3 regions of the Streptomyces sp. NPDC059743 genome follow, and region 1 is predicted to be linked to each of the others. Evidence: riboswitches for the same ligand, from Rfam matches in the RefSeq annotation. Region 1 holds a riboswitch; each other region holds the start of a gene.

The links. A riboswitch is a leader RNA that binds a small molecule or an ion and turns the genes downstream of it on or off. The one in region 1 is predicted to bind cobalamin.
Positions count from the first base shown of each region.
Region 2: it holds a riboswitch for cobalamin, as region 1 does, so the genes downstream of both, ACFV6H_RS30165 (ABC transporter substrate-binding protein) here and ACFV6H_RS00340 (ribonucleoside-diphosphate reductase subunit alpha) in region 1, are expected to answer to the same signal.
Region 3: it holds a riboswitch for cobalamin, as region 1 does, so the genes downstream of both, ACFV6H_RS14295 (cobalamin biosynthesis protein) here and ACFV6H_RS00340 (ribonucleoside-diphosphate reductase subunit alpha) in region 1, are expected to answer to the same signal.

Region 1 covers NZ_JBHWGS010000001.1:72,490-79,642, reverse strand. Annotated here, with positions in the region: gene ACFV6H_RS00365 (sugar ABC transporter substrate-binding protein) at 1-410, opposite strand, end outside; gene ACFV6H_RS00360 (GntR family transcriptional regulator) at 700-1,476, shown strand; gene ACFV6H_RS00355 (DUF3311 domain-containing protein) at 1,644-1,937, shown strand; gene mctP (monocarboxylate uptake permease MctP) at 1,934-3,568, shown strand; gene ACFV6H_RS00345 (GNAT family N-acetyltransferase) at 3,714-4,250, shown strand; cobalamin riboswitch at 4,286-4,428, shown strand; gene ACFV6H_RS00340 (ribonucleoside-diphosphate reductase subunit alpha) at 4,573-7,032, shown strand; gene ACFV6H_RS00335 (ribonucleotide-diphosphate reductase subunit beta) at 7,032-7,153, shown strand, end outside.
Region 2 covers NZ_JBHWGS010000019.1:112,719-119,871, forward strand. Annotated here, with positions in the region: gene ACFV6H_RS30150 (DUF2017 domain-containing protein) at 1-44, shown strand, start outside; gene ACFV6H_RS30155 (amino acid permease) at 488-1,954, shown strand; gene ACFV6H_RS30160 (Mov34/MPN/PAD-1 family protein) at 2,112-2,525, shown strand; cobalamin riboswitch at 2,527-2,647, shown strand; gene ACFV6H_RS30165 (ABC transporter substrate-binding protein) at 2,687-3,709, shown strand; gene ACFV6H_RS30170 (FecCD family ABC transporter permease) at 3,718-4,764, shown strand; gene ACFV6H_RS30175 (ABC transporter ATP-binding protein) at 4,761-5,609, shown strand; gene ACFV6H_RS30180 (putative leader peptide) at 5,679-5,795, shown strand; gene ACFV6H_RS30185 (MoaD/ThiS family protein) at 5,914-6,216, shown strand; gene ACFV6H_RS30190 (PLP-dependent cysteine synthase family protein) at 6,216-7,153, shown strand, end outside.
Region 3 covers NZ_JBHWGS010000006.1:391,900-399,052, forward strand. Annotated here, with positions in the region: gene ACFV6H_RS14290 (cobyric acid synthase) at 1-1,197, opposite strand, end outside; gene ACFV6H_RS14295 (cobalamin biosynthesis protein) at 1,194-2,306, opposite strand; cobalamin riboswitch at 2,339-2,480, opposite strand; gene ACFV6H_RS14300 (hypothetical protein) at 2,526-2,756, opposite strand; gene ACFV6H_RS14305 (anion permease) at 2,807-4,045, opposite strand; gene ACFV6H_RS14310 (class II aldolase/adducin family protein) at 4,220-4,882, shown strand; gene ACFV6H_RS14315 (alpha/beta hydrolase) at 5,005-6,132, shown strand; gene ACFV6H_RS14320 (hypothetical protein) at 6,266-7,153, shown strand, end outside.

The sequences.
Region 1 (7,153 bases):
GTGCAGGTGTCCTTCAGACCCTTGATCCAGGTGTCCGAGTTCTCGTACTTCGCCGGGTCGATCTCACCGAGAGCGCCGTTGAGGATGTACGTCATCGTCTCGGTGTTGCCCAGCTCGACCACGTCCGGGAACTTGTCGCCCGCGAGCGCCGCGTCGAGCTTCTTGGCCTTGTCCGCCCACTGCTGGTACTGGACCTTGACCGTGACGTTCGGGTACTTCGCCTTGAACTGGTCGTTGACGTCCTTGACCAGCTCCGGCCAGGTGCTCTGCGCGTCCGACATGAGCCAGACGGTCAGCGTCTCCTTACGGTCCTTGGGATCCTTCGACGCCGTGCTGTCGTCCGAGCCACACGCGGCCATACCGACCATCATGCCTGCGACGCCGACCGTCGCGATGAGCTTGCGCTTCACGCCACCCTCCTCAGGGATGCCTGCAACCCCTGCCCACCGCGAAGACCGCAAAGACTTACGACGAGTACTGCTGGGGCTGGGACCTGGTCTTTAATGGTTTAGACCAGTACGGGGAGCTTGGCCTAGACCTTTAGGGGTGTCAAGGGTGTATAAGAAGGGCAGTCGTGTCCGTTATCGGACCGACACCTGAGGGAGGGCGACGACCCGTGGCCGGACCGTGCCACCATGTGAGCCGCGACAGACGGAGGAGCCGGTGACGGCAGCAGCGCAGGAGTCGGGAAGGCAGGCCATGGCCGCGGACGGGGGCGGGAGCGGGAACGTCACGGAGACCGACAACGGAGTCCCCACCCGTACGGCACGCGTGCCTAAGTATTACCGCCTGAAGCGGCACTTGCTCGATATGACGGAAACTCTTCCGCCCGGCACGCCGGTGCCTCCGGAGCGCACGCTCGCCGCCGAGTTCGACACCTCACGCACCACCGTGCGCCAGGCGCTCCAGGAGCTGGTGGTCGAGGGCAGGCTCGAACGGATCCAGGGCAAGGGCACCTTTGTCGCCAAGCCCAAGGTCTCCCAGGCCCTTCAGCTCACCTCGTACACCGAGGACATGCGGGCCCAGGGCCTGGAGCCGACGTCCCAGCTGCTGGACATCGGCTATGTCACCGCCGATGACACGCTCGCCGGACTGCTCGACATCACCACGGGCGGACGCGTCCTGCGTATCGAGCGGCTGCGGCTGGCCAGCGGTGAGCCGATGGCCATCGAGACCACGCATCTGTCGGCCAAGCGCTTCCCCGCCCTGCGCCGCTCACTCGTCAAGTACACCTCTCTTTACACGGCGTTGGCCGAGGTGTACGACGTCCATCTCGCCGAGGCCGAGGAGACGATCGAGACCTCGCTGGCCACACCGCGCGAGGCCGGGCTGCTCGGCACGGATGTAGGTCTGCCGATGCTGATGCTCTCGCGGCACTCACTGGACGCCGCCGGCGAGCCGGTGGAGTGGGTGCGCTCGGTCTACCGCGGCGACCGCTACAAGTTCGTGGCACGGCTGAAGCGCCCGGCCCGCTGAGAAGTGGTGCACGACCGGACGTACGGTCAGGAACCGGGCCCACGGGCCCGGTTCCGCCGCGTTCACCTCCCAGTCCTTCACAGTTCCGGGCCTACCCGCCGCTGATGCCATTGCCGTAGATTTCCTGCGCACTCGTCAATGGCGATCAGTGAGGGGACAGATCCGCTGTGTCAGAAGTCCAGGAAGAGAAGCCGCCCACGACACGACCTCCGGCTCCGACGGTCACTCCCTTACGGGTGGTGATAGCGCTCTGTCTCCTCGCGCCCTTCGTGGCCCTGCTCTGGGTGAGCTCCTACGCGAAGACCGATCCGGCCTTCATCGGCATCCCGTTCTTCTACTGGTACCAGATGGCCTGGGTGCTGATCTCGACAGCGCTGACCATGATCGCCTACCAACTCTGGCAGCGTGACCAGCGCGCCCGCGGCGCCGGCAGTGCCCGCAAGGGAGGTGCGTCGCGATGACCGACGGCGTGAACGGTGTCGCGCTCACCGTCTTCATCTTCTTCTTCCTGGCCGTCACGGTCATGGGCTTCCTCGCCACCCGCTGGCGCAAGGCCGAGAACGAGCACAGCCTGGACGAATGGGGCCTCGGCGGCCGGTCGTTCGGCACCTGGGTCACCTGGTTCCTGCTCGGCGGCGACCTCTATACGGCGTACACCTTCGTGGCCGTCCCGGCGGCGATCTACGCGGCGGGCGCGGCCGGCTTCTTCGCCGTGCCGTACACCATTCTCATCTATCCGCTGATCTTCACCTTCCTGCCGCGGCTCTGGTCGGTGTCGCACAAGCACGGATACGTCACCACCTCGGACTTCGTCCGGGGACGCTTCGGTTCCAAGGGCCTCTCGCTGGCGGTCGCCGTCACCGGCATCCTCGCCACGATGCCGTATATCGCGCTCCAACTCGTGGGTATCCAGGCGGTGCTGGATGTCATGGGCGTCGGGGGCGGTGAGGGCACCCACTGGTTCATCAAGGACCTCCCGCTGCTCATCGCCTTCGGTGTGCTCGCTGCGTACACCTACTCGTCCGGACTGCGCGCGCCCGCGCTGATCGCCTTCGTCAAGGACACGCTGATCTATCTGGTGATCGTGGTGGCGATCATCTACATCCCGATCAAGCTGGGCGGCTTCGACGACATCTTCGCCAAGGCGGGCGAGGCGTTCGCACAGCCCAATGAGGTGACCGGCGCGCCGCGCGGCGCGCTCGTACCGGGCGACGCCGGGCAGTGGGGCTACGCCACGCTGGCGCTCGGTTCCGCGCTCGCGCTCTTCATGTATCCGCACTCCATCACGGCGACGCTCTCCAGCAGGAGCCGCGATGTGATCCGCCGCAACACCACGATCCTGCCGCTGTATTCGCTGATGCTGGGTCTGCTGGCGCTGCTCGGCTTCATGGCGATCGCCGCCGGCATCAAGGTCGACAACGGACAGCTCGCGATCCCGCAGCTCTTCGAGACCATGTTCCCCGACTGGTTCGCGGGCGTCGCCTTCGCCGCCATCGGTATCGGCGCGCTGGTGCCGGCCGCGATCATGTCCATCGCGGCGGCCAATCTCTTCACCCGCAATATCTACAAGGACTTCATCAAGCCGGACGCGACACCGGCGCAGGAGACCAAGGTCTCGAAAATCGTCTCGCTGCTGGTGAAGGTGGGCGCGCTGGTCTTCGTCCTCTCCATGGACAAGACGGTGGCGATCAACTTCCAGCTCCTGGGCGGGATCTGGATCCTCCAGACGATGCCGGCCCTGGTCGGCGGGCTCTTCACCCGCTGGTTCCACCGCTGGGCGCTGCTCGTGGGCTGGGGCGTCGGCATGGTGTACGGCACGGCCGCGGCGTACGGCGTCGCGAGCCCCACGCAGAAGCACTTCGGCGGCTCGTCGGCGGAGATCCCGGGACTCGGCGAGATCGGCTACATCGGCCTCACCGCGTTTGTGCTGAATGTGGTGGTGACGGTGGTGCTGACCTTCGTCATGCGGGCGCTCAAGGCGCCCGAGGGCGTGGACGAGACCAGCCCGTCCGACTACACGGCGGACGCGGGCGATTCGGACGACGTACGGGTGGAACTGCCGACGGCGACGTCGGGCGAAGCGGTGCGCTGACTTCCCAAGGTCAGGTCGCGAACGGGCCGCTGTGGCTTCGGGCCGCTGTGGCTTCGGGCCGCTGTGGCTTCGGGCCGCTGTGGCTTCCTTGCTGGTGAGGAGGCCGCGGCGGCCCGTTGTCGTACCCATGGCGCACACTCGGTTCATGGACTTCACGATCAGGGAGGCCGAGCCCGGCGAGTACGAGCGGCTCGGCGAGATCACCGCGCAAGCGTATCTGGTGGACGGGCACCTGGACTTCGGCGAGGACGACCCGTATCTGCCCACGCTGCGGGATGTGGCCACGCGTGCCGCCGAGGCGGAGGTGCTGGCCGCCGTGGACCCGGACGGCACGGTGCTGGGCGGAGTCACCTATGTCCCGGCCGGCGGGCCGTGGGCGGACATAGCGCGGGACGGCGAGACCGAGTTCCGGATGCTGGCGGTCGACCGGGCGGCCCGGGGCAGAGGCGTGGGCGAGGCGCTCGTCCGCGCCTGTGTGGCACGCGCGCAGGAGACGGAGGGCTGTATACGGATCGTCCTGTCGACGCAGCCGACCATGCGGCGGGCCCACCGGATCTATGAGCGCCTGGGCTTTGTCAGAAGCCCCGAGCGGGACTGGGAACCGCTCCCGGGACTCCCACTGCTCGCGTACGCCCTGGAACTCGACGGCGTCACCGACGGCGGTATACCCAGAGGCGACTGACCGCGCAGGACACTACATCTGGGGGGTGGCACGGCGAGCGGCCACCAGATGTATGCTCGACCTCGCTGTCGACGCAGGGGAATCCGGTGCGAATCCGGAACTGTCCCGCAACGGTGTGCTGTGGCGTGCTTTGTCATGTCCAGGAGTCCGAACACCTGCCGACGGTGCGTCCGGTTCGACCGATCCGGGCGCCGAGACGTCCGGGCCTCGCGGATGGGCCGGTGGACGCCGTGCTCCGCGCTGCCCTGGAAAGGGCCGTACGGCTGTGCGCGCCCCCGTATCCCTCGCGACAGGCCCGGAGCCGAGCGAGGGAGAGCACCACGTGACCATCGCGCCAGCCGAACCGGCTTCAGCCGCCTCCGGGACCTCCGGACCGGCGGACAGCCCCGGGCAGACGGACGGCACCAGGTCGACGGACGGCACCGGGACCGCTTTGCTGCGGACCTTGACGGAGCTGACCGCCGATCTGCCCGACACCGATCCCGGCAGAGTCGCCGCCGCCGCGCTGCGCGGCCGTAACGCCTCGTCGGACGAGGCCGAGCTGCGCGGGCTCGCCACCGAGGCGGCGGCAGGGCTGATCTCCGAGGACCCGGCGTACTCCCGGCTCGCCGCCCGGCTGCTCACCCGCGCCATCGCCGACGAGGCCGCGGGCCAGGGCGCGGTGTCGTTCTCGGCGTCGGTCGCGACCGGCCTCCGCGAGGGCCTGATCGCCGACCGTACGGCCGCGTTCGTCACGCGCCACGCCGACCGCCTCGACCGGCTGATCGATCTGGCCGCCGACGACCGCTTCGGCTACTTCGGGCTCCGTACGCTCCACAGCCGCTATCTGCTCCGCCATCCGCTGACCCGTCAGGTGATCGAGACTCCGCAGCACTTCCTGCTGCGCGTGGCGTCCGGCCTCGCCGAGGACGAGAGCGTGCGCGCGCTGGAGGAGGTCGCCGCGCTGTACCGGCTGATGAGCCGGCTGGAGTATCTGCCGTCCTCGCCGACGCTCTTCAACTCCGGCACCCGCCATCCTCAGATGTCCTCCTGCTATCTGCTGGACTCGCCGCGCGACGAGCTGGACTCCATCTACGACCGCTACCACCAGGTGGCCAGGCTCTCCAAGCACGCGGGCGGCATCGGCCTCTCGTACTCCCGTATCCGCTCGCGCGGTTCACTGATCCGCGGCACCAACGGGCACTCCAACGGCATCGTCCCGTTCCTGCGCACGCTCGACTCCTCGGTGGCCGCGGTCAACCAGGGCGGCCGGCGCAAGGGCGCGGCCTGTGTCTATCTGGAGACCTGGCACGCGGATCTGGAGGAGTTCCTCGAACTGCGCGACAACACCGGTGAGGACGCCCGGCGTACGCACAATCTGAATCTCGCGCACTGGATTCCGGACGAGTTCATGCGCCGCGTCGAGGCGGACGGCGAGTGGTCGCTCTTCTCGCCCGTCGACGTACCGGAACTGGTCGATCTCTGGGGCGACGAGTTCGACGCGGCGTACCGGGCCGCGGAGGCGGCGGGCCTGGCCCGCAGAAGCCTCCCGGCGCGGGAGCTGTACGGCAGGATGATGCGTACGCTCGCCCAGACCGGCAACGGCTGGATGACCTTCAAGGACGCCTCGAACCGTACGGCCAACCAGACCGCCGAGCCCGGCGCGGTCGTCCACTCCTCCAATCTCTGTACGGAGATCCTGGAGGTGACCGACGACGGCGAGACGGCGGTGTGCAATCTGGGCTCGGTCAACCTGGCGGCGTTCGTGCGGGAGCCGGGCGGGACCGACGGCGGGACCGACGGTGAGTCCCACAGCGGGATCGGCGCCGGGATCGACTGGGAGCGGCTCGACGAGACCGTCCGTACGGCCGTGACCTTCCTCGACCGGGTGGTGGACATCAACTACTACCCGACCGAGCAGGCCGCGAACTCGAACGCGAAATGGCGTCCGGTGGGCCTGGGCGTGATGGGCCTCCAGGACGTCTTCTTCAAGATGCGGCTGCCCTTCGACTCGCCCGAGGCCGCCGCGCTCTCCACCAGGATCGCCGAACGCATCATGCTCGCCGCGTACGAGGCGTCCTGCGACCTCGCTGAGCGCAACGGCCCGCTGCCCGCCTGGTCCCGTACGCGCGCGGCCCGTGGCGTACTGCACCCGGACCACTACGGCATCGAGCCGGCCTGGCCGGAGCGCTGGGCGGCACTGCGTGCCCGTATCGCCGCGACCGGGATGCGGAACTCCCTGCTCCTGGCGATCGCGCCGACGGCGACCATCGCCTCGATCGCCGGTGTGTACGAGTGCATCGAGCCGCAGGTCTCCAATCTCTTCAAGCGCGAGACGCTGTCGGGTGAGTTCCTCCAGGTCAACTCGTATCTGGTGGCGGATCTGAAGCGGCTGGGCGTCTGGGACGCGCGCTCGCGCGAGGCGCTGCGCGAGTCCAACGGCTCGGTGGCGGGCTTCGGCTGGATCCCGGCGGAGGTCCGCGATCTGTACCGCACGGCGTGGGAGATCCCGCAGCGCGGACTGATCGACATGGCGGCGGCGCGTACGCCGTTCCTGGACCAGAGCCAGTCGCTCAACCTGTTCCTGGAGACGCCGACCATCGGCAAGCTGAGCTCGATGTACGCGTACGCCTGGAAGAAGGGCCTCAAGACGACGTACTACCTGCGCTCGCGCCCGGCGACAAGGATCGCGCGGGCGGCGGGCCACGCTCCCGTACCCGTACCTGTACCCGTACAGGCGCCACCGCCGGACGCCGTCGCCTGCTCCCTGGAGAATCCCGAGTCCTGCGAGGCGTGCCAGTGATGACTGCCCGGACGAAGAACCTCCTGGACCCGGGCTTCGAGCTGACGCTGAGGCCCATGCGCTACCCGGACTTCTACGAGCGCTACCGCGACGCGATCAAGAACACCTGGACGGTGGAGGA
Region 2 (7,153 bases), on a different contig from region 1:
TCGGATCGCTCCAGGAGTCGCTCGTCGAAACGCTGATGCCCTGAGGGCCCGATGCCTTGAGGGCCCTGATGCCTTGAGGGGCTGCCGCCCGTTCCTCCGTCCGGGTGATGTGACACCGAGGAACCGGCCCGCCCGGATCTTCCGGGCCCGCGGCGCCGGGATGTCATACGGCGGTCCCCGTCCGGCCCTCTTCCGTACGCTCAACTGACGCTCAATTCGGCATAACGATCACGTCACCGCTCCGGCGACCTTTGCGGTTCGCGGCCTGATTCCTCCACTTCTTCCTGTGGGCTGTGCCACAGAACCGTCCGCCGGTGACCCCTGTCGCCGTGATAAATCTTCACGGCCCCCCGGGGACTCCACCCCTGTCCCCGGGGGTGCCTTCGCCGGCCGACCGCCGGCGGCACTCCATCCGTATCCGGGGGGATCACGAACCGGTCCGCGGCCGACGTCCGGCGCTGATCGGTATGGAGAAAGGGCGCACGACATGACCTCTGCCCAGGTCGACAAGGAATACGGCGGTGACCACGCCACGGCAGGACCCACCGGAGACGGCCCGGCCGAAGAGGGCTACGAACGGGGACTCGGCAGCCGCCAGGTCCAGATGATCGCCATCGGCGGCGCGATCGGTGTCGGACTCTTCATGGGCGCCGGAGCCAATATCGCCAAGGCGGGCCCCAGCATCATCCTCATGTACGCCCTCGCCGGCGTCGTGATCTTCTTCATCATGCGGGCGCTCGGCGAACTGCTGCTCTACCGGCCGGTCTCGGGCTCCTTCGCGGAGTACGCCCGTGAGTTCCTCGGCCCGTTCTTCGGCTTCGCCACCGGCTGGACGTACTGGCTGATGTGGGTCGTCACCGGGATGGCGGAGCTGACCGCCGCCGCGATCTACATCCACTTCTGGTTCCCGCAGATCCCTCAGTGGGTCAGCGCGCTGGTCTTCCTGGTGGTCCTCTTCGGCGTCAATCTGATCTCGGTGAAGATCTTCGGCGAGGTCGAGTTCTGGTTCTCGATGATCAAGGTCACCGCGATCATCGGCATGATCGTCATCGGTCTGGGCGTCCTCACCATCGGCTTCTCGGACGCCGGTGAGACCGCCGCCGCCTCCAACCTCTGGGCACATGACGGGATCTTCCCGAACGGCATCGGCTCCAGCCTGATGACTCTTCAGGGCGTGATGTTCGCCTATCTCGCCGTCGAGCTGGTCGGTGTGACCGCGGGCGAGTCCGAGAATCCCGAGAAGACGCTGCCCAAGGCCATCAACACACTGCCCTGGCGCATCATCGTCTTCTATGTCGGCGCGCTCTCCGTCATCCTCGCCGTCGTCAAGTGGACCGAGTTCTCCGCGGGCAACAGCCCGTTCGTGCACGCCTTCGAGAAGATGGGCATCCCGCTCGCGGCCGGCATCGTCAACTTCGTCGTACTGACCGCCGCGCTCTCCTCCTGCAACTCCGGGATGTACTCCACCGGCCGGATGCTGCGCGACCTCGCCGCCAACAGCGAGGCGCCCACGGTCTTCGGCAGGCTCAACTCCCGTAAGACGCCGGCCCTCGGCATCACCGTCTCCGCCGTGCTGATGGGCATCGGTGTGGTCCTCAACTATGTCGTCCCGGAGAAGGCCTTCGGCTATGTGACCTCCGTGGCCACCGCGGCCGGCATCTGGACCTGGATGATGATTCTGGCCAGCCATATCCGCTACCGCCGCGGTGTGGAGGCGGGCCGGCTGCCGGCCTCGTCCTTCCCGGCGCCGGGCGGCGCGCTCTTCAGCTGGGTCGCGGTGGCCTTCCTGGCGCTCGTCACCTGTCTGATCGCGTACGACAAGGACGCGCGGGTCTGTCTGTATGTGGCGGCGGTCTGGGCGGTGGGCCTGGCGGCCGGCTGGCAGTTCCTGAAGCGGCGCGACCCGGCGATCGCGGAGCGCGCCCAGCGGGAGTACGCCTCGGCGGCGGACTGACCGTACAAGCCTGACCGTACGGTTCGGCTCGTGCGCGTACGGGCCCGTATACCGCGGCCGTACGTCTGTCGGCCCTCGGATTCACTGATCCGAGGGCCTTCGTGGCCCGTCGGCACCGGCCCGTCTCCGGTCCGGCGCGGCCGTTTATATTCTCCTCATGCTCACCATCACCCAGGCCCTGCACGACCAGATCGTCGCGCACGCGCGAGCCGACCATCCCGACGAGGCCTGCGGAGTGGTCGCGGGCCCGGCGGGCAGCGGACGGGCCGAGCGGTTCATTCCCATGCTCAACGCAGCACGCTCGCCCACCTTCTACGAGTTCGACTCGGCGGATCTGCTCAAGCTCTACCGCGAGATGGACGACCGCGACGAGGAGCCGGTGATCATCTACCACTCGCACACCGCGACCGAGGCCTATCCGTCCCGTACGGACATCACCTACGCCAATGAGCCCGGCGCCCACTATGTGCTGGTCTCGACGGCGGACACGGACGACACGGGCCCGTTCCAGTTCCGCTCGTACCGGATCGTCGACGGCGAGGTCACCGAGGAGCCCGTCGAGATCGTCTGAGAGACTCACGGCTGAACCAGGGCGGCAGGACCCAGGAAGCCGGTGCGAAACCGGCGCGGTCCCGCCACTGTGACCAAGCTCCGCTTGGCAGCCAGGAACTGACCTGCCGCCCTTCTCCCACCAGCCAGGGGACGCGGAAATCCCCCGGAGGAGGCCCAGCCGTGTCTGTTCCGTCCCGGCGCCGCCGTGCGCTCACGCCCGCCGTCATATCCGCCGCCGCGATCGCCGTACTGCTCCCGCTCGCCGCCTGTGGCACCACCACGGACGCCGCCGAGCCGGCGGACGGCGGGCCCGCCGCGAAGGCCGCGCCCGGCTTTCCGTACACCGTCACCAACTGCGGTGTGACGACCACCTACCAGGCGCCGCCGAAGCGTGTGGTCACCATGAACCAGCACGTCACCGAGGTCATGCTCGCGCTCGGCCTGGAGAAGTCCCTGGTCGGCACCGCCTATCTGGACGACCGGATCCTGCCCGCCTACGAGAAGGCGTACAAGAGCGTCCCGGTCCTCGCCGAGGAGTATCCGTCCAAGGAGAGACTGCTCGCGGCGAATCCCGACTTCGTCTACGGCGGATACGCCAGCGCCTTCGACGCCAAGGACGGCCGCAGCCGCGACGATCTCAAGGCGGCCGGTATCAACACCCGGCTCAATCTGGAGAACTGCGCGGACGGCACGACCTCGATGGACGACGTCTACCGGGAGGTCGAGGAGACCGGCCGCACCTTCGGCGTCCAGGACCGCGCCGAGCAGTGGATCGCGGACGCACGCACCACCGTCGCGTCCACCGCCGACGAGCTGAAGGGCGTCGCACCGCTCTCCGTCTTCGTCTACGACAGCGGCGACAAGACCGCTTTCACCGCGGGCGGCAAGGGCATCGGCAATGAGCTGATCGAGCTGGCCGGCGGGCGCAATGTCTTCGCCGACCTCGACAAGTCCTTCGGCGACGCCACCTGGGAACAGGTCGTCGCGCGCGAGCCCGAGGTCATCGTCATCTACGACTACGGCGCCACCACCGTCGCACAGAAGAAGAAGCGCCTGCTGGAGGACCCGGTCCTCAAGGACATACCGGCCATCAGGAACCAGCGGTTCGCCGTCATGCCGCTCTCGGACGTGGTCCTCGGCGTACGGGCACCGGCCGCCGTCGAACGCCTCGCGGCCCAGCTCCATCCCGAGTCCGTGAAGTAAGCGCCGCCATGACACGCGCCACCGCGCCCGCCCGTGCCCACGGGCGGCTCCGCCGCACCCTGGTGCTCGGCTCCCTGGCCGCCGCGCTCGCCGTCGCCGTCGTCGCGGGCCTCGCACTCGGCTCCGTACGGATCCCGCCCGGTCAGGTGATCACGATCCTGACCGGCCGCGCGGAGCCCGGCCCGTTCCGCACCATCGTGCTCGACGTACGGCTGCCGAGAGTGCTGCTCGGTGTGATCGTCGGCGCCGGGCTCGCCGTCGTCGGCGCCGTCCTCCAGGCGCTCGTACGCAACCGGCTCGCCGATCCGTTTCTGCTCGGCATCTCCTCCGGCGCCTCCACCGGCGCCGTGCTGGTGCTGGTCCTCGGCATCGGCGGCGGAGTGACCACCACCGTCGCGATGCCGGCCGCCGCCTTCGCCGGCGCGCTCCTCGCGCTGGCGCTGGTGTACGGGCTGGCCCGGCGCGGCTCCACGATGACCGGCGGCGGGCTCGTGCTCGCGGGCGTCGCCGTCTCGTACATCCTCTCCGCGCTCACCACCCTCATCCTGGTCGTCTCCGCCAGGCCCGAGCACTTCCAGGAGGCGCTGTACTGGTCGCTGGGCGGCCTCGGCAGCGCCCGCTGGGCCACGCTCGTACCGCCCGCCGTCGCGCTCACCGCCGGGACCGCCCTGCTCATGGCGCTGGCCAGACCGCTCGATCTGCTGCTGGCGGGCGAGGAGGGCGCGACCGTGCTCGGTCTCGACACCTCGCGCTTCCGCGCCGCGGTCTTCGTCCTCGCCTCCCTGGTCACGGCCGTGATGGTGGCCGCGAGCGGCGCGGTCGGCTTCATCGGGCTGCTGGCGCCGCACGCCGCCCGGATGGCCGTCGGCGCCGGTCACCGGGCGCTGCTGCCCGTCGCGGCGCTGGGCGGAGCGGTCGTCCTGGTCGTCGCCGATCTCGCGGCCCGTACCGTCGCCGCGCCGCAGGACATCCCGGTCGGTGTGCTCACCGCGCTCACCGGCGGGCCGCTGTTCCTGTGGCTGATGCGCCGCCGCCCGGAAGGAGCGCCCGTATGAGCGCCTCCACTGGTGCCCCCGCAGGCGCCTTCGCAGGTGCCGCGAGCGCCTCGGAGCGGACGTCCGTACCCGCCGCCGAGCTGCGCGTCGAAGGGCTGTCGTACGAGACCGGCGGACGGCTGCTCGTCGACCGCGCCGAGCTCACCGCCGCGCCGGGCGAGACCGTCGGACTCGTCGGCCCCAACGGCAGCGGCAAGACCACCCTGCTCCGCTGTGTGTACGGCACGCTCCGGCCCACGGCCGGACACGCCCTCCTCGACGGCGACGATCTGCACACCATGACCGCCAAGGCGCGGGCCCGCCGCGTCGCCGCCGTGCCGCAGGACGGCCGGCTCGACTTCGAGCTGACCGTCCGTGAAGTCGTCGCCATGGGCCGCTCGCCGCACAAACGCTTCTGGGAGGCCGACACCGCCGCCGACACCGCGCTCACCGACACGGCCCTCGGCCAGGTCGGGATCGCCGCCCTCGCGGACCGGGCCTTTCCCTCGCTCTCCGGCGGCGAACGGCAGCGCGCGCTCATCGCCCGCGCGCTCCTCCAGCGCCCGGCCCTGCTCGTACTCGACGAACCGACCAACCATCTCGACATCCGCCACCAGCTCGATGTCCTCACGCTGATCAGAGCCTCGGGCACGACCAATCTGCTCGCCCTGCACGATCTGAACCTCGCCGCGTACTACTGCGACCGTATCCATGTGCTCCAGCACGGCCGGATCGTCGCCTCCGGAACACCGCGCTCCGTACTGACTCCCGAGCTGCTCGCGACGGTCTACGGAGTGACCGCCGAGGTCACCACCCATCCGGTCACCGGCGCTCCGACCATCGTCTATCTCCCGCCGTCCGCCTGACGAACGCCGAACGTCCGCCATACGAGAACGCATACCGGGACGCGGACCGGGAATCGATACGATGAACCCATGGTTTTCACCGACGTGAGCGACAAGACGCCGAGCACCCCGCTGCTCGTGGCGCGGCTGCACGTCGACCTGTGCCGCCTCGCCAGTGCCATCTGTCCCGACAGCGCCGCCGGCTGAGCGACCAGCCACAGCCCCCGGGCGCTCCTCACCGTACCCGCCGTCCTCCGCACAACCCCCTCGCGCGGGGGCCCGAGCCGCGCGCCCGTCACGCCATCTCCCGACAGGAGCCCATGCCATGGCCATCGAGGTCCGCATCCCGACCATCCTCCGCACTTACACCGACGGCGCGAAGGCCGTCGAGGGCAGCGGCGACACGCTCTCCGAGCTGTTCGCCGACCTCGAGACCCGGCACGCCGGAATCCGGGAGCGGCTCATCGACCCGGCCGCGAACAACCAGCTCCGCCGGTTCGTGAACGTCTACCTCAACGACGAGGACGTCCGTTTCCTCGACGGCGTCTCCACCAAGCTCGCCGACGGCGACAGCGTCACCATCCTGCCCGCGGTGGCCGGCGGCGCGCTCGAAGCGATCCCGGTCTGATGCGGTACGACTCCCCGCTGGCGGCGGTCGGCAACACTCCTCTGGTACGGCTCCCGAGGCTGTCCCCGTCGGACGACGTGCGGATCTGGGCCAAGCTGGAGGACCGCAATCCGACCGGCTCCGTCAAGGACCGGCCCGCCCTCCATATGGTCGAGCAGGCCGAGAAGGACGGACGGCTCACTCCGGGCTGCACCATCCTGGAGCCCACCAGCGGCAACACCGGTATCTCGCTCGCCATGGCGGCCAAGCTCAAGGGCTACCGCATCGTCTGCGTCATGCCGGAGAACACCTCCCAGGAGCGCCGCGACCTGCTGACGATGTGGGGCGCGGAAATCGTCCCGTCGCCGGCGGCGGGCGGCTCCAACACGGCGGTACGGGTCGCCAAGGAGCTGGCGGCCGAGAATCCCTCGTGGGTGATGCTCTACCAGTACGGCAATCCCGACAACGCGGGCGCGCACTACGCCACCACGGGCCCCGAGATCCTCGCGGACCTGCCGTCCGTCACCCACTTCGTGGCCGGGCTCGGTACGACGGGCACGCTGATGGGTGTCGGCCGCTTCCTGCGCGAACAGAAGCCCGACATCAAGATCGTCGCCGCCGAGCCGCGCTACGACGATCTCGTCTACGGGCTGCGCAACCTCGACGAGGGCTTCGTGCCCGAGCTGTACGACGCGTCCGTACTGACCACCCGTTTCTCCGTCGGCTCGGCCGACGCGGTCACCCGTACCCGTGAACTGCTCCAGCAGGAGGGCATCTTCGCGGGCGTCTCGACCGGCGCCGCGCTGCACGCGGCGATCGGCGTCGGACGCAAGGCGGTCAAGGCGGGCGAGAGCGCCGACATCGTCTTCGTCGTCGCGGACGGCGGCTGGAAGTACCTCTCGACGGGCGTCTACACGGCGGCCACCACCGAAGAGGCGATCGAGACACTGCACGGCCA
Region 3 (7,153 bases), on a different contig from region 1:
CCCGGACGGTCTGGCCAAGGTCTTCTCACGGGCGAACCGCACCCGTACGGGCAGCAGCCCGAGCCCGGCCACGGCGCCCGCCCGTGACTCCACCTCGTCCTCGATGTGCTCGCCGAGGATCTGATAGCCGCCGCAGATCCCGAGCACGGGACGGCCCTCGGCGGCCCGGCGCGCGAGCGCGTCGGCGAGCCCGCGCTCCCGCAGCCATGCCAGCGCCTTCACCGTGCCGCGCGTGCCGGGCACCACCACGAGATCGGCGTCGGCCAGCTCCTCGGGACGGTCCACGAACCGTACGACGACGCCCGGTTCGGCCGCGAGCGCGTCCACATCGGTGAAGTTGGACATCAGCGGTACGGCGCAGACCGCGATCCGCAGCACCTCCTCGCCGTACGGGCGGGCCACCAGGGACTCGCGCACGGCGCCGCGCAGCGAGATACGCAGTCCGTCCTCCTCGTCGATGCCCAGCCCGTGCCGCCAGGGCAGCACTCCGAGCGTCGCCCGGCCGGTCAGGCCGCGCAGCATCTCAAGACCGGGCTCCAGCAGGGACACATCGCCGCGGAACTTGTTGACGAGATAGCCCGCGATCAGCTCCTGGTCCTGCGGGCTCAGCAGCGCGGTCGTACCGAAGAACGAGGCGAAGACTCCGCCGCGGTCGATGTCGCCGACCACCACCACCGGCAGCCGCGCGGCGCGTGCGATTCCCATGTTGACGATGTCGGTACGGCGCAGATTGATCTCGGCCGGGCTGCCCGCGCCCTCGCAGATCACGGCGTCATGGGTGGCGCGCAGCTCCTCCAGACACTCCAGGACCGGGCCGAGCAGGGCCTCCCGGCGTCCGCCGCGCAGCGCGCTCCCGGAGTTCTCGGAGCTGCCGAAGAATCCCTTGGCGCTCAGCTCGCCCACCGGCCGTCCCATCAGCACCACCTGGCTGCTGCGGTCGCCGCCGGGCTTCAGCAGGACGGGATTCATCAGCGCGGTCGGCTCCACCCGGGCCGCCTGGGCCTGCATCGCCTGCGCCCGTCCGATCTCCGCGCCCTCGCGCGTCACGAACGAATTCAGCGACATGTTCTGCCCTTTGAAGGGCGCGACCTTCACTCCACGGCGTACCAGCCAACGGCAGATCCCGGCCGTGACGACGCTCTTGCCCGCGTCCGAGGTGGTCCCGGCCACCAGCAGGCCTCCGCCGCGCCCGCTCATTCGCGTCCCCTTCCGGTCTCCGCCGTACGACGGCCTGTCTCGGCCGTACGGCGGCGTATCGCGCCGTACGCGAACCGGCCGGCGACACAGACCGCGAGGGCGTATCCGCTCACCCGGCGCGACAGCCGTACGGCCCGTTCGATGTCCGCCGTCTCCACGGGCCGCCCTTCGCCGTTCAGTACGGGCCGGTGCTCCACCCGTCCGCCGTACGTGAGCGTCCCGCCGAGCCGTACGCCCAGCGCGCCCGCGAACGACGCCTCCACCGGGCCCGCGTTGGGACTCGGATGCTTCCGCGCGTCCTGCCGTACCGCCCGCAGGGCCGCGCGCGGATCGTCGCCCGCCACCGCCGCCAGCGCGGCGGTCAGCCGGGCTCCGGGCCAGCCGGCCAGATCGTCCAGCCGGGCCGACGCCCAGCCGAATCTGCGGTAGCGGGCGGACTTGTGACCCACCATCGCGTCCAGGGTGTTCACGGCCCGGAATCCCACGAGACCGGGCACGCCCGCGATCGCTCCCCACACCAGCGCGCCGACGACGGCGTCCGAGGTGTTCTCGGCGACGGACTCCACGACGGCACGGGCGAGCTGCTGTCCGTCCAGCGCCTGCGGATCGCGCCCGCACAGCCGTGGCAGCCGCTCCCTGGCCAGCTCAATGTCTCCGGCGGTGAGCGCGGCGCCGATGGCGCGTGCCTCCCGGCCGAGCGAGGTGCCGCCGACGACGGACCAGGTGGCCAGAGCGGTCAGTGCGACGGAAGCGGCACGGCTTTCCCGTACGGCACGTACGCCCGGAACGGCCCGCGTGGCCCGTACGCCCTGCGCGACCCGTACGGTCCGCGTGATCCGTACCGCCTGTGTACTGCGGGCGGCGACGACCGCGAGGCCGACGGCGCCTCCGGCGCATACCAGCGTGTGCAGCGCGCCCCAGCCGCGGTGGTCGTGCCACAGCGCCCGCTCGACGGCGCCCGCCGCCCGGCCGAACGCGGCCACCGGATGCCCTCGGCGCGGATCGGCGAACACCCGGTCGCCCAGCAGTCCCAGGGCCGCGCCGTACGCGAAGATCCGTCCGGCGGCCGAACCGCCGCCGCGCACGACGGCCGAACCGCTGCCAGGCATGGCGAAATGTCCTCACTCAGGGTCCGCGCCCCGGCTCGACGTGGTGCGGCGGCGAGAGTTCCTGGCTCCCGGGAGACAACTCCCGGTGACAGTGGCGGGACCGCGCCGGATTCGCACCGGCTTCCTCTTCTGCCGCCGTAATGGCCCCGGCAGTCCACCACGCCCGCGAACACCCGTCAACTCATCGCTGACCTGCGACGGGACAGGGTGAGGCGTGCGTCACGCGACGATCAGCCAGATCCCGTACGCCACGGCCGCCGCGCACAGGGCGAAGCAGGCGTACGCGCCCGTGCGCGCCAGAGCCGCCGGGCCCGTAACGCCGCCCTGCCCGCCGGCGGACTCCTGCTTGGCGAGACCGACGACGCCCAGGGTGAACAAGCCCACCAGGGCGACGGTCACCACGAGGCTGACTCCGAAGACGGAACCCAGCGCTGCCCAGTCGATGTTCATACGTTCGCTCGCTCTTCCTTGAGACCGTGGCGGTTCGGGCGGTGGGTGATTCAGACCGTGGCGGTTCGGGCCGGCTCACCGGCGCTGCCCGGTGGGGACGGAATGGTGGTCGACAGATCCTGCGTCGCACCGGCCGTGATGCCGTTGGCCAGGACACCGGCGGGCTCTCCACCCGGGAATCCGGCCTCGTCGGCGTCGGTGACATTGGTGTGGTCGACCGGGCGGCGGCGCGAGGCGAGCCAGATCGCGCCGGAGCACGCGAGGAGCAGCGCGGCGACCACCGCGACGCCCCAACTGCCCTGGCCGGTCAGGAACTCCGCGCAGGCCGCGACCAGACCCGCGGCGGGCAGCGTCAGTCCCCAGGCGATGAACATCCGCGTGGCGGTCGACCAGCGGACCACACCGCCCTTACGGCCGAGTCCCGCGCCCATCACGGCGCCGGAGCAGGACTGGGTGGTGGAGAGCGAGAAACCGAGGTGCGAGGAGGCCAGGATGACGGTCGCGGCACTGGTCTGGGCGGCGAAGCCCTGCTGCGGCCTCAGCTCGGTGAGCCCGGTGCCCATGGTGCGGATGATCCGCCAGCCACCGAGATAGGTGCCGAGCGCGATCGCCGTGCCCGCCGAGACGATGACCCACAGCGGCGGATTGGAGCCGGGCGCGAGGACACCGCCGGTGACGAGCGCGAGCGTGATGACGCCCATGGTCTTCTGCGCGTCATTGGTGCCGTGCGCCAGGGAGACCAGACCGGCGGAGGCGATCTGTCCCGCGCGGTAGCCCTTGGCGGTGGCCTTGTCGTCCGTACGGCGGCCGATACGGTACGTCAGTCCGGTGGCCAGCAGCGCCGCGAGACCGGCGACGACCGGCGCGGCGAGCGCCGGGATCAGCACCTTGGTGATGACAACACCGCCGTTGACTCCGGAGGTGCCGACGGACATCAGCGTGGCGCCGATCAGTCCGCCGAAGAGGGCGTGGGAGGAGCTCGACGGCAGACCGACCAGCCAGGTGAGCAGATTCCAGAGGATGGCGCCGACGAGCGCCGCGAAGATCACTTCGGTCCGGATGCCGTTCTCGTTGATCAGCCCGCCGGAGATCGTTCTGGCGACCTCCACGGAGAGGAACGCGCCGGCCAGATTCAGCACGGCGGACATGGCCACCGCGGTCTTGGGCTTCAGGGCGCCGGTCGAGATGGTCGTCGCCATCGCGTTGGCGGTGTCATGGAAACCGTTTGTGAAATCGAACACGAGCGCCGTCACGATCACGATCGCGAGCAGCAGTGTGAGGTGTTCCATTTACCCAGGCAATCGTTCGACGTAGGGGGCCTCGGTGAACGTAGGGAGTCATGGTGAACGGGAGATGAACTGAACAGGTATTCGTGGTGTCTCGAACTGACGCCGCGTGATTCTGTTCGGATGATCCGGAGAACAGGCGTACGGGCCGCCGGGCACTCCTGGCAGGATCACGGTATGACCGATCAGGAGAATCAGGACGCGATCGACCGGGCCTGGCGGGACCTGGTGAACACCGCCCGCAGAACGGCTTCCGAGGGACTGGTCGTCGGCACCTCGGGCAATGTCTCGGTACGGGCCGGCGGACTCGTTCTGGTCACGCCGAGTGGAATTCCGTATGAACAGCTCGGTCCCGAGGACGCCATCGGCGTCGACCTGGACGGCCGGCAGGTCCTCGGCGAGTTCACTCCCACGAGTGAGCTGCCACTGCATCTCGCGGTGTACCGGCACACCTCGGCGTCGGCCGTGGTCCACACGCACGCCGTGCACGCCACCGCCGTCTCCACGCTCGTACCGGAACTGCCGCTGATCCACTACATGTCGGCGGCGTTCGGCGGACCCGTCCGGGTCGCTCCGTACGCGCTGTACGGGACGGACGAACTGGCGGCGGGCATGCTCGACGCCCTGCGCGACCGCACGGGCTGTCTGCTCCAGAACCATGGCACGGTGACCTACGGCGCCACGCTCGCCCAGGCCTATGACCGCACGGCCCAGTTGGAGTGGATGTCCCGTCTCTGGCTCACCGCCAGCGCGGTGCCGGGCCGTACGCCCTCGCTGCTCTCCGAGGCGCAGCTCCGGGAGGCCGGAGAGAAACTGAAGGGCTACGGGCAGCGGCCCTGACGGAACCGGCCGCGGTCCGGCCCTGTGTCGACCTCTGCATCGCGCCGTACCCCGCACTCTCCGCGTACCCCGACGGACCGCGCCCGGTGGCCGGGCCCGGCGGCGCTGACGACACTGGGACCGTGCGTCCCGCCACAGCGACGGCAGCGGCCGTCTCCACCGTGATCGGCGTCGGCGCGGCTGCGGTCGCGGCCGGCCGGCTCGCCGGTGACGCCGCGCTCAGAGCGTCGCCCGGGCGGCCTCTGCCCGGCGATCCGAGGCTCACCGTGCACGCCACGGCCGCAGGACAGATCACCTTGACACGCTGTCTCGCCTCCCTGCGCCCGGGCGTGTACGGGATCGAGGGCCGAGGTCTCCACGCGGTGGTCGGACCGGTCCTGGAGGGCGTGCGGCATCCGCCCGACACCGTCGTACGGAGACTGGAGCGCGTCGGCCACGGCACGCTCGTCCCGGGCATGCGCGTACGCCTCACTCCGGAGGTCCACACCGGCGATCCGGCCACCGCTCTCGGCATCGACCACCGGGAGGAGCGGATCCCGGGCGAACTCGGTTTTCTGCCCGCCTGGTTCGTGCCGGGCGCGCGGGACACCTGGGTGATCACCGTGCACGGTCTCGGCACCACCCGTGAGCATCCGCTGAACGTCCTGGAGCTGCTGGCCGGGCTCCAGGTCGCCGTGCTCGATCTCGCCTACCGCGGCGATCCGGGCGCTCCACGCTCCCCGGACGGCCTCGGTCATCTCGGCGACTCCGAGTGGCGCGACCTCGACGCGGCGATCCGGTACGCCGTCCGCTACGGCGCGGAGCGCGTGATCCTTTACGGCTGGTCCACCGGCGCCACGATGGCCCTGCACGCCGCCGCCAACTCCGCGCACAGCGAGCGGATCTCCGGGCTGGTGCTCGACTCGCCCGTACTGGACTGGGAGGCCACCCTGAAGGCCCTCGCCACCGCCCGCCGTACTCCCGGCCCGCTGCTGCCGCTCGCCGTCCGGGCGGCCCAGGGCAGGACCGGGCTCCATGGCGGCCGGCTGCTCCAGGCCGCCGACCCGAGCAATCTGAACGTTCCGACACTGATCATCCACGGCCCGGACGACACCCTCGCCTCCTGGGATCCCTCCCGCGAACTCGCCGCCCTGCGTCCTGGACTGATCGGTCTCCACGCCGTCGCGCACGCTCCGCACGCCGCGATGTGGAACGCGGATCCGGCCGGTTACGAGGAGGCGCTGCGCCGCTTCCTCATCCCTCTCATGTAGCCGTCCAACAGGCCTCTTCCGTCCCGTGCGCACCCGTGTCCCGGCCCGCCCGCGGCGGCCTCCGTCCGCGTTCCGGTACCGACGGAACAGGTTCCGTTTGGGCTTTCGGGCGGTCACCGGGAAGACTGCTCCCGTGACGTCCCGAAAGCCTGATGAGCAATTGGCGCGCAACTCCAGACTCCGACTCGTCCGCCCGCGGCCGTTGACCACGGCCCGACGGGCCGTGACCGACGGACGCAACCGGCCGGCACCTCGGCCGCCCGAGGGCACTCCGCCCACCGCGGAGCTGGCCCGCCAGGCCAGGGAGGTGCTCGCCGACGCGGTACGGATCGCCCGCTGGGCCGCCGTCGACCGGGGCTCCGGCGCCGGTCCCTTCGGCGCGTCCGCGCAGGAACGGGCCGCCGCGGCGCTGGAGTTGACTCCGGAGCAGGTGCGCGCCGGCTGGGACCGGGCCAGGCTGGCCGGTCTGGTCGAGCTGCACGGCGGCACCGTACGGCCCGGCTGGCGGCTCCAGGCCTGGGACCGCGACGACAGCGCCGTCCAGCGCGGCTGGGTGGCCCTCTTCGACGCCTGGTCGCTGGTGCATCCGGCGCCCGAGGATGTCGAGGCCTCCACGGTCGCCGAGGTCGTCGAGGCCGTTCCGCAGGTGCTCTCGCTGCTCCAGCTCTCGGCCGGGCCCGTGCTCGTACCGGCCCTGCTCGATCTGCTGCGGCAGCGCGTCGCGGAGCTCCACGAGGAGCGCTGCGAGGTGCCCTACGGGCCGCAGCCCGCGCCCACCGAGCCCACGGTCCCGGAGCCTCCGGACGAGATCCTGCTGCCTCCGCTGCTCGACTGGGCCCTCGAAGGCCTGGCCGCCGTCGGCGCGCTGACTCTGGGCAAGGGCCAGGCGACGCTCACACCGCTCGGCAACTGGGCGGTCTGGGTCAAGCTGGAGCAGATCTGCGTCGCCGCCCAGAGCCCGGCCGGCAATATCGAACAGTCCGCCCAGCACATGCTGCGCGGCTGTGCCCGGCTCACTCCG